Regions from separate parts of the Oceanobacillus sp. MO10714A genome, predicted to be linked through region 1. Evidence: a T-box and tRNA genes for the amino acid it is inferred to sense, from the RefSeq annotation. Region 1 holds a T-box; the other holds one or more tRNA genes.
The links. The T-box of region 1 lies ahead of glyQ (glycine--tRNA ligase subunit alpha). A T-box ahead of a tRNA ligase gene usually reads a tRNA of that ligase, here a tRNA-Gly.
Positions count from the first base shown of each region.

Region 2: it has a tRNA-Gly gene. The T-box ahead of glyQ (glycine--tRNA ligase subunit alpha) is inferred to sense a tRNA for this amino acid. The anticodon was not compared.

Region 1 covers NZ_JAXHDC010000001.1:157,984-165,610, forward strand. The annotation lists gene SPD53_RS00810 (HD family phosphohydrolase) at 1-292, shown strand, start outside; gene ybeY (rRNA maturation RNase YbeY) at 292-756, shown strand; gene SPD53_RS00820 (diacylglycerol kinase family protein) at 734-1,108, shown strand; gene era (GTPase Era) at 1,738-2,640, shown strand; gene SPD53_RS00830 (YqzL family protein) at 2,737-2,880, shown strand; gene recO (DNA repair protein RecO) at 2,915-3,661, shown strand; T-box leader at 3,718-3,890, shown strand; gene glyQ (glycine--tRNA ligase subunit alpha) at 3,961-4,848, shown strand; gene glyS (glycine--tRNA ligase subunit beta) at 4,841-6,916, shown strand; gene SPD53_RS00850 (helix-turn-helix transcriptional regulator) at 7,002-7,627, shown strand, end outside.
Region 2 covers NZ_JAXHDC010000024.1:39,968-47,594, forward strand. The annotation lists gene SPD53_RS12500 (amidase domain-containing protein) at 1-422, opposite strand, end outside; gene queG (tRNA epoxyqueuosine(34) reductase QueG) at 630-1,766, opposite strand; tRNA gene SPD53_RS12510 (tRNA-Gly) at 2,159-2,232, opposite strand; gene dat (D-amino-acid transaminase) at 2,454-3,332, shown strand; gene SPD53_RS12525 (hypothetical protein) at 4,238-4,486, opposite strand; gene SPD53_RS12530 (Rpn family recombination-promoting nuclease/putative transposase) at 4,934-5,824, shown strand; gene SPD53_RS12535 (acetylornithine transaminase) at 5,913-7,100, opposite strand; gene argB (acetylglutamate kinase) at 7,093-7,627, opposite strand, start outside.

The DNA.
Region 1 (7,627 bases):
TGTGCAGGAAGAGGAGTTCCGTTATCCTGGTCCCAAACCGCAATCGAAAGAGGCTGCTGTTGTCAGCATTTGTGACTCCGTAGAAGCTGCTGTGCGGTCGTTATCTGAGCCGACCGAAGAGAAAATTGAAGAGATTGTTGCAGCAATAATGAGTGATAAAATAGCGGATGGCCAATTGGATGAAAGTCCACTAACATTAACGGAATTAAAAGTCATTCAACGGACAATTTGTGATTCATTAAAAGGTTTTTTCCATTCAAGAATCCAGTATCCAAATAGGGAGGAAAAATAATGCATATCGATTTTCATGATAAAACCAATTTATTACCAGCCGACCAGGTGGATCTATTGAAACGTCTCTTGGAATTTGCTGCAAAGCGGGAGGGGGTCTCCAACGAAGCGGAGATGTCCGTTAATTTTGTCCGCGATGGTGAAATCCAAGAATTGAATCGTAACTATCGGCAGAAGAACACACCGACAGACGTCATATCCTTTGCCATGCAGGATCGTGTGGACGGAGAGATGCATATCCAAGGAGTGGATATACCTATTATACTTGGCGATATCGTTATCTCCGTCGACCGGGCACAGGAACAAGCGGATGAGTATGGGCACACTCTAGAGCGGGAAATTGCTTTTCTGACCATCCATGGATTTCTGCACTTACTTGGCTATGATCATATGACAGAGACAGATGAAAAGGAAATGTTTGCGAAACAAAGAGAGATATTGAGTGAGTTTGGCATTGAAAGATAAGAAAGGAAAGGTCGGCTTTCATCATGCTTTTGCTGGAATCAGGGCCGTATTTAAATCGGAATGGAACTTTCGCTTTCATGTAAGCATCATGGTGCTGGTTCTTGCTGCTGGGCTACTATTCGAGCTGTCGCAGCTCGAATGGGCACTCATTATCATTGTAATCGGGCTGGTTCTTCTAACGGAACTTTTAAATACGGCGATCGAAAAGATGATTGATTATCTGCGCCCGGAGATTCATCCCGATGCCCGCTTCATTAAAGATGCGGCTGCAGGTGCTGTCCTTGTCAGTTCCATTGTTTCTGTACTAGTCGGAGTAATTATTTTTCTCCCAAAACTCCTATCCATCTTCTAGCATACTCAGCTGATTTCTTTCATTCAGCGTAAGTGCAACCTTCTCCTGGAAGTCCGCAGTCCAGACACCTCTCGCTTTCCGCAGGCGGCTGGTGAGCCTCCTCGGGCTGTCGCCCTGCGGGGTCTCACCTATGCCTATCCTCCTGCTGGAGTCTCGAGGTGTCTGGACTGCTCCTAGGAAAAGTCCAATTTGGAGCACTATTTTTCATTTAAGGAATTAGAACTCTCACCATAATTGGGATAGTTTCCGTTAATAATAACGCTCTCTACCAGTTCAGTTGCCCGGTGGACGGTGACTCCTGCGGGAATAGCACGAGTCCGGAGACCCCGCAGGAAGCGAACTTCTTCCGAGGCAGACTGAGAACGCCACGTCCTGTGGCAACGTCTGCATTAGCACGTCCTGTGCGTCGAGGCTTCGGCCGTGCCCGTGGAAAGCATCCGTCCGCCGGGCAACTGAACGGCGATTAGAGCACCAAATTAAATAAACGAGCAAAGACACTTACGCTGAATGAAAGTGATTTATCCCCTGTCAGTTCTTCGGAAGTTTTTAGAACCTTTGTCGAAAGTAGAAAAAGCGATTCGTTTTATAGTATGATAATAAAAAACAAGACATCTTGGAGGAAAAATTACATGAAATCCAATTATAAATCGGGCTTTATCGCGATTATTGGCAGACCGAATGTGGGAAAGTCTACATTCCTTAATCACGTAATCGGACAAAAAATTGCCATTATGAGTGATAAGCCACAAACAACAAGAAATAAAATACAGGGTGTACTTACAACCGATGATTATCAAATGGTGTTTATCGATACACCAGGTATCCATAAACCGAAACACCGTCTCGGAGATTTCATGGTGAAAATTGCCGACAATACATTAAATGAAGTCGATGCAGTATTATTTATGATTAACGCAGACGAGGGTTATGGACGAGGGGATCAATTTATCATTGATCGTTTGGAAAGTGTGAAAAGCCCTGTCTTTTTAATTATTAATAAAATTGATTTAGTTTCACCAGAATCTTTACTGGGTATTATTGATGAATATAGGGAAAAAGGTGATTTCCAGGAAATTATTCCAATTTCTGCACTTCAAGGGAATAATGTCAATCGCTTATTAACCGAGTTGCAGAGTTATTTGCCGGAAGGACCACTTTATTATCCGCAAGATCAAATCACGGATCATCCGGAACGCTTTATTATTACAGAATTCATTCGGGAAAAAGCACTGCATCTTACGAGGGAAGAAGTGCCGCACTCGATCGCTGTCGCACTTGAAAACATGGAAAGACGAAAGGATGAAACCGTCTTTATTCAAGCGACAATCGTAACGGAAAGAAGTAGCCAAAAAGGTATTATTATCGGTAAGCAAGGTAGTATGCTAAAGAAAATCGGTCAAGAAGCCAGGAAAGATATTGAGCGTCTTCTCGGTTCGAAAGTATATTTAGAACTTTGGGTAAAAGTTAAAAAAGACTGGCGGAATAAGCAGAGCCAACTGCACGAATTAGGATTTAGACAAGATGAATATTAAACCATGGTAAAATTTAATACTTATTATTTTCAGCTTCATGGTCAATCTAGAAATAGAAGCATTTTCAAAAGAAAAAATAGAAAGGCGGGGTTTCTTGTGCTTGATATTACGTGGAAAGTATTTAGTCAGACAGGAAACATTGAAACCTATTTATTATACAAAGAACTGGAAAATGTAGATAATGAAGAGAATGATACAGATGAAGATGAATCAAATGAAGTTGAGACAACCAAAATGTAACCTAGGATTATGAAAGGAAAAGAGCTGAACAGCTTTGCTTGAAAAAATTGAAGGGATTATTTTAAAGACGATTGATTATGGCGAAACGAATAAAATTATAACGATATTCAGTAAGAATATCGGGAAATTCACCGCGATGGCAAGAGGGGCGAAGAAGCCTAGAAGCAGAATGGCTGCTGTGACGCAGCCATTCATTGCTGGTCAATTTTTTGTATATATCAATCCCGGTTTAAGTACAATTCGACAAGGTGAAATCTTGGAATCTTTCCGGCCACTGCGGGAAGATATTGAAAAAACAGCTTATACTGCTTATCTAATTGAACTGTCGGAGAAACTTCTTGATGATAAAACACCAGAGCCTTATTTATACGATCAGCTCTACCGTACGATGGAATGGATTGCGGAACACGATGAATATGATATCCCTATTTTGATGTATGAATTAAAAATATTTCAAAAAGGCGGCTTTGCGCCAACGCTTTCCCACTGTAGTAATTGTGGAAATAAAGAAGGACCTTATGCATTTTCAATAGGAGAAGGCGGCTTATTATGCAGGAGATGCTTGGCGCTTGATGACCGAGCTGTCCAATTAACAGAAATACAGGTAAAATTATTGCAAATGTTTCAAGCAGTTGGGATCGAGCAAGTCGGTGAAATATCGGTGAAATTAGAAAATCGTCAGTTATTTAGGCGGCTTCTTGATGCCTATTATGACCGATTTGGTGGATATTTCTTGAAATCGAGGAGATTTTTGAATCAATTAGATCAGTTTAAAGGATGAACATTGACATTATCCGTTTTCTGGATTATGATGTTACATATTTACAAAATAATATTTCACATGTGTTGAAGGAGAAAGTACTTATCAATAATTCTTCTCAAGCGAGTCCAGGATGGTGTAAGCTGGATGAAGATTGGATAAGGAAGAGGCACTCCAGAGCATGATAATAAAGTGACTCAAGAAACTTGGGTAAATAGGGTGGAACCGCGGTATAAAAGCCGTCCCTATGCTTGTAATAGACTACAAGCATAGGGACGGTTTTTCTTATGATTAAAAGGAGTAAAATGGAGGTACTGATAATGAATATTCAACAAATGATTCTAGAATTGCAAAAGCATTGGTCCGAGCAAAATTGTATTCTCGTCCAAGCTTATGATACGGAGAAAGGGGCAGGGACGATGTCACCGATGACGCTACTTCGGAGTCTCGGACCGGAACCGTGGAATGTTGCTTATGTGGAACCATCGCGAAGACCGGATGATGGTAGATATGGGGATAACCCAAACAGGCTGTATCAGCATCATCAGTTCCAAGTCATTATGAAACCATCACCTGATAATATTCAGGAACTATATTTGGAGTCATTAAAAAAGATTGGGATAGACCCACTGCAGCATGATATTCGTTTTGTAGAAGACAACTGGGAAAATCCTACGCTCGGTGCTGCTGGTTTAGGTTGGGAAGTATGGCTGGATGGGATGGAAATTACCCAATTCACCTATTTTCAGCAAATCGGTGGACTTGAAGCAAATCCGGTTTCAGTCGAACTGACATATGGAATAGAACGGTTAGCTTCATACATCCAGGATAAAGAAAATGTCTTTGACTTGGAGTGGAATGATGGTGTTACTGTAAGAGATATTTTTTATCAACCAGAGTTCGAGCATTCGACATACACATTTGAAGAATCGGATACAGCAATGCTGTTTGAATTATTTTCCATGTACGAGAACGAAGCAAAGCGGATTATGGAAAAAGGGCTTGTATTCCCGGCGTATGATTATGTCTTGAAATGTTCGCACACCTTCAACTTACTTGATGCGCGAGGTGTTATCTCTGTAACAGAAAGAACAGGCTACATTACAAGAGTAAGGAATCTTGCGAGAGGTATCGCGAAAACATATGTACAAGAACGGGAAAGATTAGGCTTTCCAATGCTTCAGAAAGGGGAAGAGGTAAATGGCTAAACATGTTTTATTCGAGATAGGAATGGAAGAATTACCAGCTCGCTTTATAGATGACGCGGAACTGCAATTAAAAGAAAAAACAGCCAAATGGCTAGAGGATTTAAGGATTGCGTATGACTCGATTACTTCTTTTTCCACCCCGCGTCGTTTAGCGGTACGAATTGAAAACATTGCTGACATGCAAACGACGATTGAAGAAGAGGCGAGAGGGCCAGCCCTAACCATTGCTAAAGACGAGAATGGAGAATGGACAAAGGCGGCAATAGGCTTTGCCAAAGGGCAAGGAAAAACGGTGGAAGACCTTGTGGAAAAAGAAGTAAACGGTAAAGCATATGTGTTTGTTACAAAACGGATTGAAGGAAAAGCGACCAACGAACTGTTACCAGGGTTTAAAGATATTATCACGTCCATCTCGTTCAGTAATAATATGCGATGGGGAACGAATACCTTGCGTTTTGCCAGACCAATTCGCTGGCTTGTTGCGTTGTATGGAAACGAAATTGTACCATTTGAAATTACTAAAGTCGAAACGAGCAATGTCACGTACGGGCATCGTTTTCTCGGTAAGCCAGTGACTTTAGAAGATGCGATGGATTATGAAAAGAAATTAAAAGAAAGTTTTGTTATAGCTGATGCCAAGGAACGGAAAGCACGTATCTTGGAAGGGATCGATGAACTGCAAAATGATCAATTTCAAGTGAGTGTTGATCAAGACTTGTTAGCCGAAGTGACGAACCTAGTCGAATACCCAACAGTCTTTAAAGGGGAATTCGAGGAAATGTTTCTTGATCTCCCAAGTGAAGTCCTAATTATCTCTATGAAGGAGCACCAACGATACTTTCCAGTGAAGTCCAAAGAAGGGAAGTTGCTACCTTCATTTATTGGAGTAAGAAATGGGGATGACACCGCTCTTGAAACAGTGATTAGAGGAAATGAAAAAGTATTACGCGCTCGGCTGCAAGACGCGGAGTTTTTCTATGAAGAAGATCAAAAGAATACAATAAATCATCATTTAGAGAAATTAACACGTGTCGTTTTCCAAGAAAAACTAGGTACACTTGCTGAAAAGACGGAAAGAGTTACTGCTTTAACCGAACGGATTGCAGAAGATCTGAACTTGCCTGCTAATATGATAGAAGATGCCTCGCGGGCAGCAGAAATCAGTAAGTTTGATTTAATGACGAACATGGTTAATGAATTTACTGATTTACAAGGGATTATCGGTGAAATTTATGCCTTGAATTTAGGTGAGAAAGAAGCTGTAGCAGCAGCTATCCGAGAGCAGTATCTTCCAACACATGCAAATGGCGACCTTCCCGATTCAGAAATTGGGGCAATCCTTAGTGTTGCTGAGAAGATCGACACGATTGTCGGGATTATATCGGTCGGTAAGATCCCAACAGGGTCTCAAGACCCCTATGCGCTAAGAAGGCAAGCAATCGGCGTTTTACGTATTTTAGAAGCTGGAAAATGGGAAATGAAAGTAGAGGACCTCTTACAACTTGCCTATGACTTATACGATGAGCTAGAGATTGAAAAGATCAGTGATTATAAAGAGAAAATCCATGAATTCTTCAAGCTGCGTGCTTCTCATTTGTTAAAAGAAGCTGGAATAGAACAAGATGTTTTCCAAGCTGTCATGGATAAGGAAATGGGCAACTTTACTTATGCAATGGCTAAAGCTCGTCATTTATCGAAAAAACGTCATGAAGAAGCTTTTAAAGAAAAGGAAGAAGCGCTTGTTCGCATACTAAACCTTGCTGATAAAGCGGAAAATAATGAAATCAATCCACAGGCGTTTGAAACGGATTCGGAAAAAGCGTTATTCGAACAATTTGAGTTATCGCGTAAAGCATTTAGTGACCATGATAAAGCACACGATGCCGTGAAAGCATTTGAGCAACTGGAGGCATTAGCCGACCCAATCCATGAATTCTTTGACAATAATATGGTTATGGCAGATAATATGGAATTAAGGAATAATCGGTTAGCACTCGTTGCAGCTATTTCCAGTTTAATTTTAGACTATGCAGATCTTGCTCTAATTGAGTGGAAACAACATTTCTAAAAGCTTATAGTATAACATAATTCCTTTCCATCACCAAATAATGTATAATATATAGTGATTAGTATGTCCTATAGGTGGTGGGAAGATGGAATTATCGGATCGTCAAGAACAGATCATTGAGATTGTAAAACCAAATGGCCCGATAACGGGTGAGAAAATTGCGGAAAAATTAGGATTAACTAGGGCAACATTACGACCTGATCTTGCTATTCTAACGATGGCGGGGATTTTAGAAGCAAGACCCCGCGTCGGTTACTTTTTTACTGGAAAGACTGGGTCAGAGTTGCTCACTGAGAATATAAAAAAGTTGAAAGTTCAGGACTACCAGCAGATACCGGTTGCAATCAGGGAAGATGCTTCCGTCTATGATGCCATTACATCCATGTTTTTAGAAGATGTAGGTACGTTATTCGTTGTCGATGAACAGTCATGCCTAACAGGTGTTCTTTCCAGAAAAGATTTGCTGCGGGCAAGTTTGGGGCAACAGCATTTAAGCGGCGTACCTGTCCACATCATCATGACTAGGATGCCGAATATTACGGTCTGTAGGAAAAATGATTCCTTAATCGAAGCAGCACAAAAGTTGATCAATAAGCAAATTGATGGACTTCCAGTAGTAAAAGATACGGAAGCCGGACTTGAAGTTATTGGGAGAATAACAAAAACGTCAATGACGAAAGCACTAGTGGAATTAACAATGGATGAACGTTT
Region 2 (7,627 bases), on a different contig from region 1:
GGATTATGGCTATTCCACCAACGTTCAGCATAGCGGACCGCTTCTCTTCTGTCATAGACAAAGTCCTGTCTCACGCCACCTGAATCTTCCAACAATGAATTCGGATTTTCTCTCGCTGGCTGCTCCCTTGGAATTTCCTCATGTTTTATTATTTTTCCATTTTTTAGTTCCACACGATAAGAGATAAGCTGTTCTTCCAAATGATAATGCTCTTTTTGTTTTATTAAAAAACTAATATGGAGCAAATATTCCTGCAAGGTTTTATCATCGAATCGAAGTTTACGAAACAGTTCACCTCTCCCACTAACTTTAACGATACTTGCCTTTTCCCTTTCCCATAAAGCAAGTTTTCGCTGCCACCATTCTGGCTGTTCTGTTTCATTCGAAAAGACTCCAAGCCAATATTCCTTAAGTGAATACATAAAAATCGCCCCCATTAAAGTATATGGGAGCATGCTTGTACCTATTTCTATCACTGTTTATCACGTATTAACGGTCTGTAAATCCCCAACCTCTAAACAAGAGGGAAAAACAAAATGTTAAGGTAGGGCTATACAGTCCATAAATATCTGATTCTGTTCAACTAACATTCAGTGGGGGTATGGATGCCCACTGAATGAAGTTTAACTTTATGCTCGCAATCCGAATTCTAGACCTTTTTCCATTTCATAAAGTACTTGTTCATCTTCTTCCGTCTGCATTGCCTCCCTGATCGCTTCGTGGGCTTCACGCGTTGCAATTTTACCGAGAGACCATGCAGCTGTTCCACGAATCACTGGTCGTGGGTCCTCTTTCATTACGATCGTTATTTCTTCAACGGCCGTTTTATCTTTATAATGGGCAAGGGCAAGCAGTGCATTCCGCTGGAGTGGTTTCTTGCCACGCCAGGCTCCAGATAAATGACCAAACTTTTCCTTGAATTCTCTGTTGGAGATTCGTAGCATTGGTTTTAGTTTCGGCTTCGCGATTTCCGGGTCCGGTTCTAATTCCGGATGGATATGGAAATCGACTCCTTTATTCCAAGGACAGACTTGCTGACAAGTATCACAACCGTAAATCCGGTTCCCGATTTTATCCCGGAAAGGTTCTGGTAAAAAATCTTTCGTTTGGGTAAGGAACGCAATACAGCGCTGAGCGTTCAGCTGTCCACCCTGAATGAGCGCCCCTGTCGGGCAAGCATCCATACAGATTGTACAATCTCCGCAGCTATCTGTGACCGGCTCATCCGGTATGAATGGCAGATTTGTGATTACTTCACCAAGGTAAACGAAGGAACCAAACTCTTTCGTAATAATGGATGTGTTCTTTCCACTGAAACCAATGCCTGCTCGTTCTGCGACTGCTCGGTCGGAAAGTTCCCCAGTATCGACCATCACCTTCGTATTTGCCTCTGGAACCTTCTCTCGAATAAATTCAACAAGCTTTTCCAACCGGTCGCGAAGTACAACATGGTAGTCTACACCCCAAGATGCTCGTGCAAAGATTCCTCGTCTTTCTTCTCTTGTACCGCGGATTTGATTTTTAATTCGGCTCGGGTAAGCAATTGCGATAGAGATGATCGACTGGGCTTCTGGAAGCAGGCGTGTGGGTTCAGTCCGTTCTTCTATCGTGCCTTTTTCAAATCCGGATTGGTAATTTAGCTCTTGCTGCCGGCGCAACCTTTCTCGGAGTTCACTGAACACATCGGCAGAAGCAAATCCTATCTTATCAATCCCAATTTCCTTGCTATATTCAATAATTTCCTGTTTCAATTCATCTATCCTCACAACGACCACCTCCTTCATCTCATAATAGTTCTCTTATTTTATCACGTATTAACGGTCTATAATACCCCATCTCTAAACAGAAAGGAAACCAATATGTGGAAGATGGGGATATACAGTCCGTAAATACCTGATTCTGTTCAACTAACATTCAGTGGGGCTAAGGCCCCCCACTGAATGAAGTTTCACTTTATCACGTATTAACGGTCTGTAATACCCCCACTTAATGTTTTCACTTTATCATTGAAACAATGCTCATTTCAACACATTGAATAGATGTTGCATATTGTAAAAATCCTTCTTGCAATCCACAGCACCCATTAAATATTACAACATAAAAACGCAGCGCCTCGAAACCATTGCATTTACGAGACACTGCGTTAATCACATATGTATGGAGCGGGTGAAGGGAATCGAACCCTCATCATCAGCTTGGAAGGCTGAGGTTTTACCACTAAACTACACCCGCAAACAAGATTCATTTTTTAACGACAAATATTATTATAACAACAATGTAAAAATAAATCAAGTTAAATTTTATTTTAAGTTAACCTTTTCATCTAATCGGCATAAAATAATTATAGAAATTCGATTAAATTATTTCATTTTATTTAGATGGAACCATTTACATTTAAAAGTAAAACCGATAGACTAGGAATAAATTTGTAATACAGAAGGGTGAGTTTTCCGATGACTGTCTATCCAATCGTATTTGCACAAGGTTCTTTTATGCATAAAGATAAATTAAATTATCCCTTTGAAGAAAGAGGTTTGCAATTTGGGGATGGAGTATATGAAGTAATTCGAATTTATCAAGGGAAATATTATCTCCTTAATGAACATATCGATCGGCTTTATCGTTCCCTCTCTGAAATTAAATTAAGTTTTCCGTATAATAGGAAAGACTTTATTCACACACTTGAAGAGCTGCTTAAAAAAAATGAAATGAAAACAGATGGAAAAGTATATTTACAGGTTACGCGCGGATCAGCTCCAAGAGACCATGTTTTTCCAGACAATATTACACCGAATGTCTATGCGTATCTCGAACCAGCGAAACGAAATGTGGAATTGATGAAGCATGGTGTTCCCGTTATTACAATGCCGGATATCCGTTGGAGTCATTGCCATATTAAAAGCTTGAATCTTTTACCAAATTTAATGGCTAAACAGGAAGCGAAAGAACAAGGTTGTTTTGAAGCGATTCTTCATAAGGACGGTACCGTAACGGAATGTAGTGCTTCAAACGTATATTTTGTAAAAAATGGTAAGATCTATACTCATCCAGCAACGAACGCCATCCTTCATGGATGTGTCCGTTTGGCAGTGGAGCGCTTTGCTGATGAGTTGGGGATTCCTTTTATTGAAGAAGCTTACCATGTAGGCGATATTAAAGATGCCGATGAGGTTTTCCTATCAAGTAGTACAAACGAAATCACACCGATTATTAATGTGGATGGTCACACGATTCATAATGGTTCCTCGGGGCCAATTACGAAGCAGATTCAACATGCGTATGCCGTCGATGCCGGTATTGAACCAGTGAGCCAGCCGATGCAGGAGCAATAAAAACATCAGAATGAAGATCTACAGCTTTTCCTATTTGGGAAAGCTGTATTTTTATTAGGATTCACTCATCTTTCCAATTGATTCGAAATACGAAATAGTTTACGACAATCTTACATTATTAGAAAAAGTCAGCTTCTTAAGACTTCCGCTGTCCGATCGAACAGGGATAACAACTCTTCATTACGTTTAAGCACAATTCTTACACTTCCATTTTAAGAGAAAAATAATTCGCTAAAATATTTTTGAATGATTAAAAAGAAACCCCAACCCATAATTCCAAATAAAATAGCTACTGATAGATGAACAGAATGTTTAAGTGCCTAGCTTTACTGTTATTTGGATCACCGATTATTTTTCCCATTATTCCACAAACATATCTGTTACTTCTAAAGAAATTACGAAGACGGTGTAATAAACGATCCTTGACAATGTTCAAAAATCCATATTCCGACAGCTAGTCTTATGAGGAAGCGGAAAATTCATCAAAAGTGATAAGCAGGGTGCAATTCAAAATGTATTGGAATACTTTTACAGTAACTACATGGTTACTTACGATTATGGAGAGGTTAGTTTACTGGAAGAAGGCTTTTCACGCACTTCATATTGTAGCGAAAATATTATAAAGTAATTGAGACAAGATATGAATCGGATAGTTCTGAAAACAAACGATTAATAGTGCGTGTGGTTGATCAATTAACTAAACACTATGATCCAGTTTTTCCGAGGTATGCTAAAAAACTACAAAAACTAGTTTATAGTAAAGAGAAGAAGTAGGTATTTCCCAGTTATGCTACGGTATATCGTCAATCCTTTTAACCCAGTTGTAATTCTTTCTTGAGAGGCTTTATCTAATTTAGTGATGAATTTAACTGCAGATTTATGATAAATCAACTTGTAGTCCGAATTCACGCTTTGCATCTGTATCCTTCTTCGCTTTCTAACTGCTTAACTTCTTCTTTAGTCAACGATTCATTATCACTTTCTAATTCATCAATCTTTTGCCATGGTTTGGGCTTTTGTTTCTTCGAGCGTTCAATCAAAAATTCTATAAAATCAAGGGTTGCTTTCTTATCTTCATTGCTTAAGGAATCCAGCATTCGATATAAATCTTCCTTATGAATAGCCATTTCTTCCACCACCTTTATTTCAAGCATACTCTTATTTATACTATAACCATTTTCAACAACAGTTTAACCATTTACAGATTATATCTATGCCAATTGTAACAATGAAGCAAAATCAACCTGATAATAAAAGACGTCATTAACTATTGGTTGATACAAAATAAAATGCCACTTATAGATGAACAGAATATTTAAAAACCATATAAATTATCAACAGCATTGCAATTGTTGTGCTGGAATCCCTGCTATTATCACCCTGCCTGTGAATTCATTAATCGGCTTTGCAGATTCTCCTTGTACAGATAACTAAATTATAATGAATATGATGGTTAATAGTAAAGTTGCTATAATCCCATCATATATCGGAAATCGGATATTAGGCAATATTCTCATTAAAAGTGTTGAACTTAATATTAGAATTATTCTTTAATTCTATGATATAATAGCGGCACAATATAATATAGGAGCTGATAATGATTGGAAACAACCGCATTTATCCTCGAAAGAAAACCCTCATACACCGACCACGACCGCCTATTTAAAGAAGTCATTCAAGTCTTTTTTCAAGATTTCATGGAAGCCTTTTTTCCCGAAGTGTATGAGCATATCAACTTTTCTACTGTAAGTTTTCTAGATCAAGAGGTTTTCACCGATATCTTAAAAGGTGAAAAACGACGCATTGATATACTTGCAGAAGTAAAAATTAAAGGAGAGGACACGATTATCCTTATCCATGTCGAGCCACAATCATACTATCAAGAGGAATTTAACGAACGTATGTTTATCTACAATACCCGTCTCTACGAAAAATACCGCAAACCGATTCTACCGATTGCTGTTTTCAGTTATAATGAAAAGAAGGAACTGCCTACACAGTTTAGTATCGATCTACCAACCATCCGCATCATTGACTTTCACTTTCAACAACTTCATTTAATTAATAAAAACTGGCGTAAGTATATTAAGATGACAAATCCGATTGTAGCAGCATTCTTAAGTAAGATGAACTATACGGAAAAAGAACGTATACAAGTGAAATTAGAATTTCTCCGCATGGTCTCTCGAATGGAATTAGACCCTGCGAAAATGGAATTAATCTATGGATTTTTCGAAACCTATTTAAAGCTAAACGAGAAGGAGGAAAAGCAAATGCATGAGGAAATTAACAAGCTTCCACGTGAGGAAGCGGATCGTGTGTTAGAGTTGCCAAATACTTATCGGGATCAGGGAAGAGCGGAAGGAATAGCACAAGAACGAAAACATATTGCTTTAAATATGCTTAAAAAAGGGATGTCAGACGAAGAAATTGCCAATATAATTGGTATAACCGTAAGTAGAGTTAGACAGTGGAGAAAAGAGCTACAGTAGTTAAAGGATTATTAATAAATTTAAGGCGTGTAAAAAGAGGATAGATGCCTTTGCATCCTATCCTCTTATCGTCGTGTTATTTAGTTTTTCACTTTTCATTCATAACTTCTACAAATTGCTTGAGAAATTCATTAATCTCTTCTGTCGTGGTTGTAAGCGGCGGTAATATCCGTAAAACATGCTCGCCTGCGGATAATGCAAGTACATTTTTCTCCCTAAGAGCAGTAATGTACGTTCCCGCTCCTTTTTCCATTTCAAGGCCTATAAGTAGGCCTTTTCCTTTTACTTGTTTAATTTCCGGATATATTTCTTTCAACTCATTTAACTTGCTGAAGAAATATTCACTTAACATTTGCACATGCTCAGATATTTTATCTGTTAGCATCGTCTTTACCGTCGCATAACCCGCCGTAGCTGCAAGTGGATTTCCACCAAAGGTACTGCCATGCGTTCCTGGTGTGAACGTTGCTGCCACTTTGTCCTTCGCCAGCACTGCACCGATCGGAAAACCAGAACCAAGCCCTTTCGCTAGCGTAATGACATCCGGCTCAATCCCAAATTGTTCGTAAGCAAAGAGTGTGCCGGTTCTTCCCATTCCCGTCTGAATTTCATCCAGCATGAGTAGAATATCGTTTTCCTTACAGATTGCTGCAAGTTCTGTCACCCAAGCCTGCTGAACGGGATTCACTCCACCTTCTCCTTGGACAAGTTCAAGGAGAACAGCAGTTGTTCTGCCATTATGAATTTCTTGCAGTGCTTCTATATCATTATAGGGCAAGTAACGGAAACCTGGCGCAATCGGTGTAAAGCCCTTATGAATCTTTTCCTGCGCCGTTGCTGCAAGTGTCGTCCCTGTTCTTCCATGAAAAGATTGTTTGAAGGTGACAATTTCCGTCCGTTCTACATTCCCCTGATCTTTCGCATACTTCTTCGCTAATTTGATCGCTGCTTCATTCGCTTCTGCTCCACTATTAGAGAAAAATGCAGCGTCAAAAATACTATTCTCTGTTAAGATGGTTGCGAGCTTTTCTTGAATCGGAATATGATAGAGATTCGATACATGCCACAATGTATCCAGTTGTTCCTGTAACGCTGCTTGCACTTGAGCTGGAACATGACCGAGGTTACATGTGGCGATACCTGAAGTATAGTCCAAATATTTCTCTCCTGAATCACTCCAGACGTAGCTTCCCTTCCCTTTTACAATCGTTAATGGAAAGCGCCCGTACGTATTCATTACGGCAGACTTTGTTGTTTTGCTTAATGTATTAGACATGCTGGACCTCCCCGATCACAATCTTAGTCCCGACACGTTTCCCTGCAATATAGGATTTTAAATCTTCAGGTGTCAGTCCGTTTAAAATTACGGATTCTTTCACACCGCCGTTAAGTGCCTTTAGAGCGGAATATACTTTCGGAATCATGCCGCCATATATGATTCCCGCTGAAATTTTTGCTTCAATTTCCTTTTTCGTCAGTTGTCGGAGTAATACCTTTTCTCCTTGAATCTCTTCCAATACTCCTGGAATATCACTGATTAAAGCAAGCTTAGCCTGTAAACTTTCTGCTACTGCCGCTGCTGCCGTGTCCCCGTTAATATTGTAATGCTGACCCGATTCATGAATACCGATCGGAGAAACAACCGGGATTCCACCATTTTCAATAATTAACTTGAGCCAATCTTCATTTACTTCTTTCACTTCTCCGACATAGCCTAGCTTCCCTGAAGAATCCTTTGGTATCACTTTTAATAGTGCAGCATCCACTCCACTTAAACCAATTCCCGTACCACCGCTTTGTTGG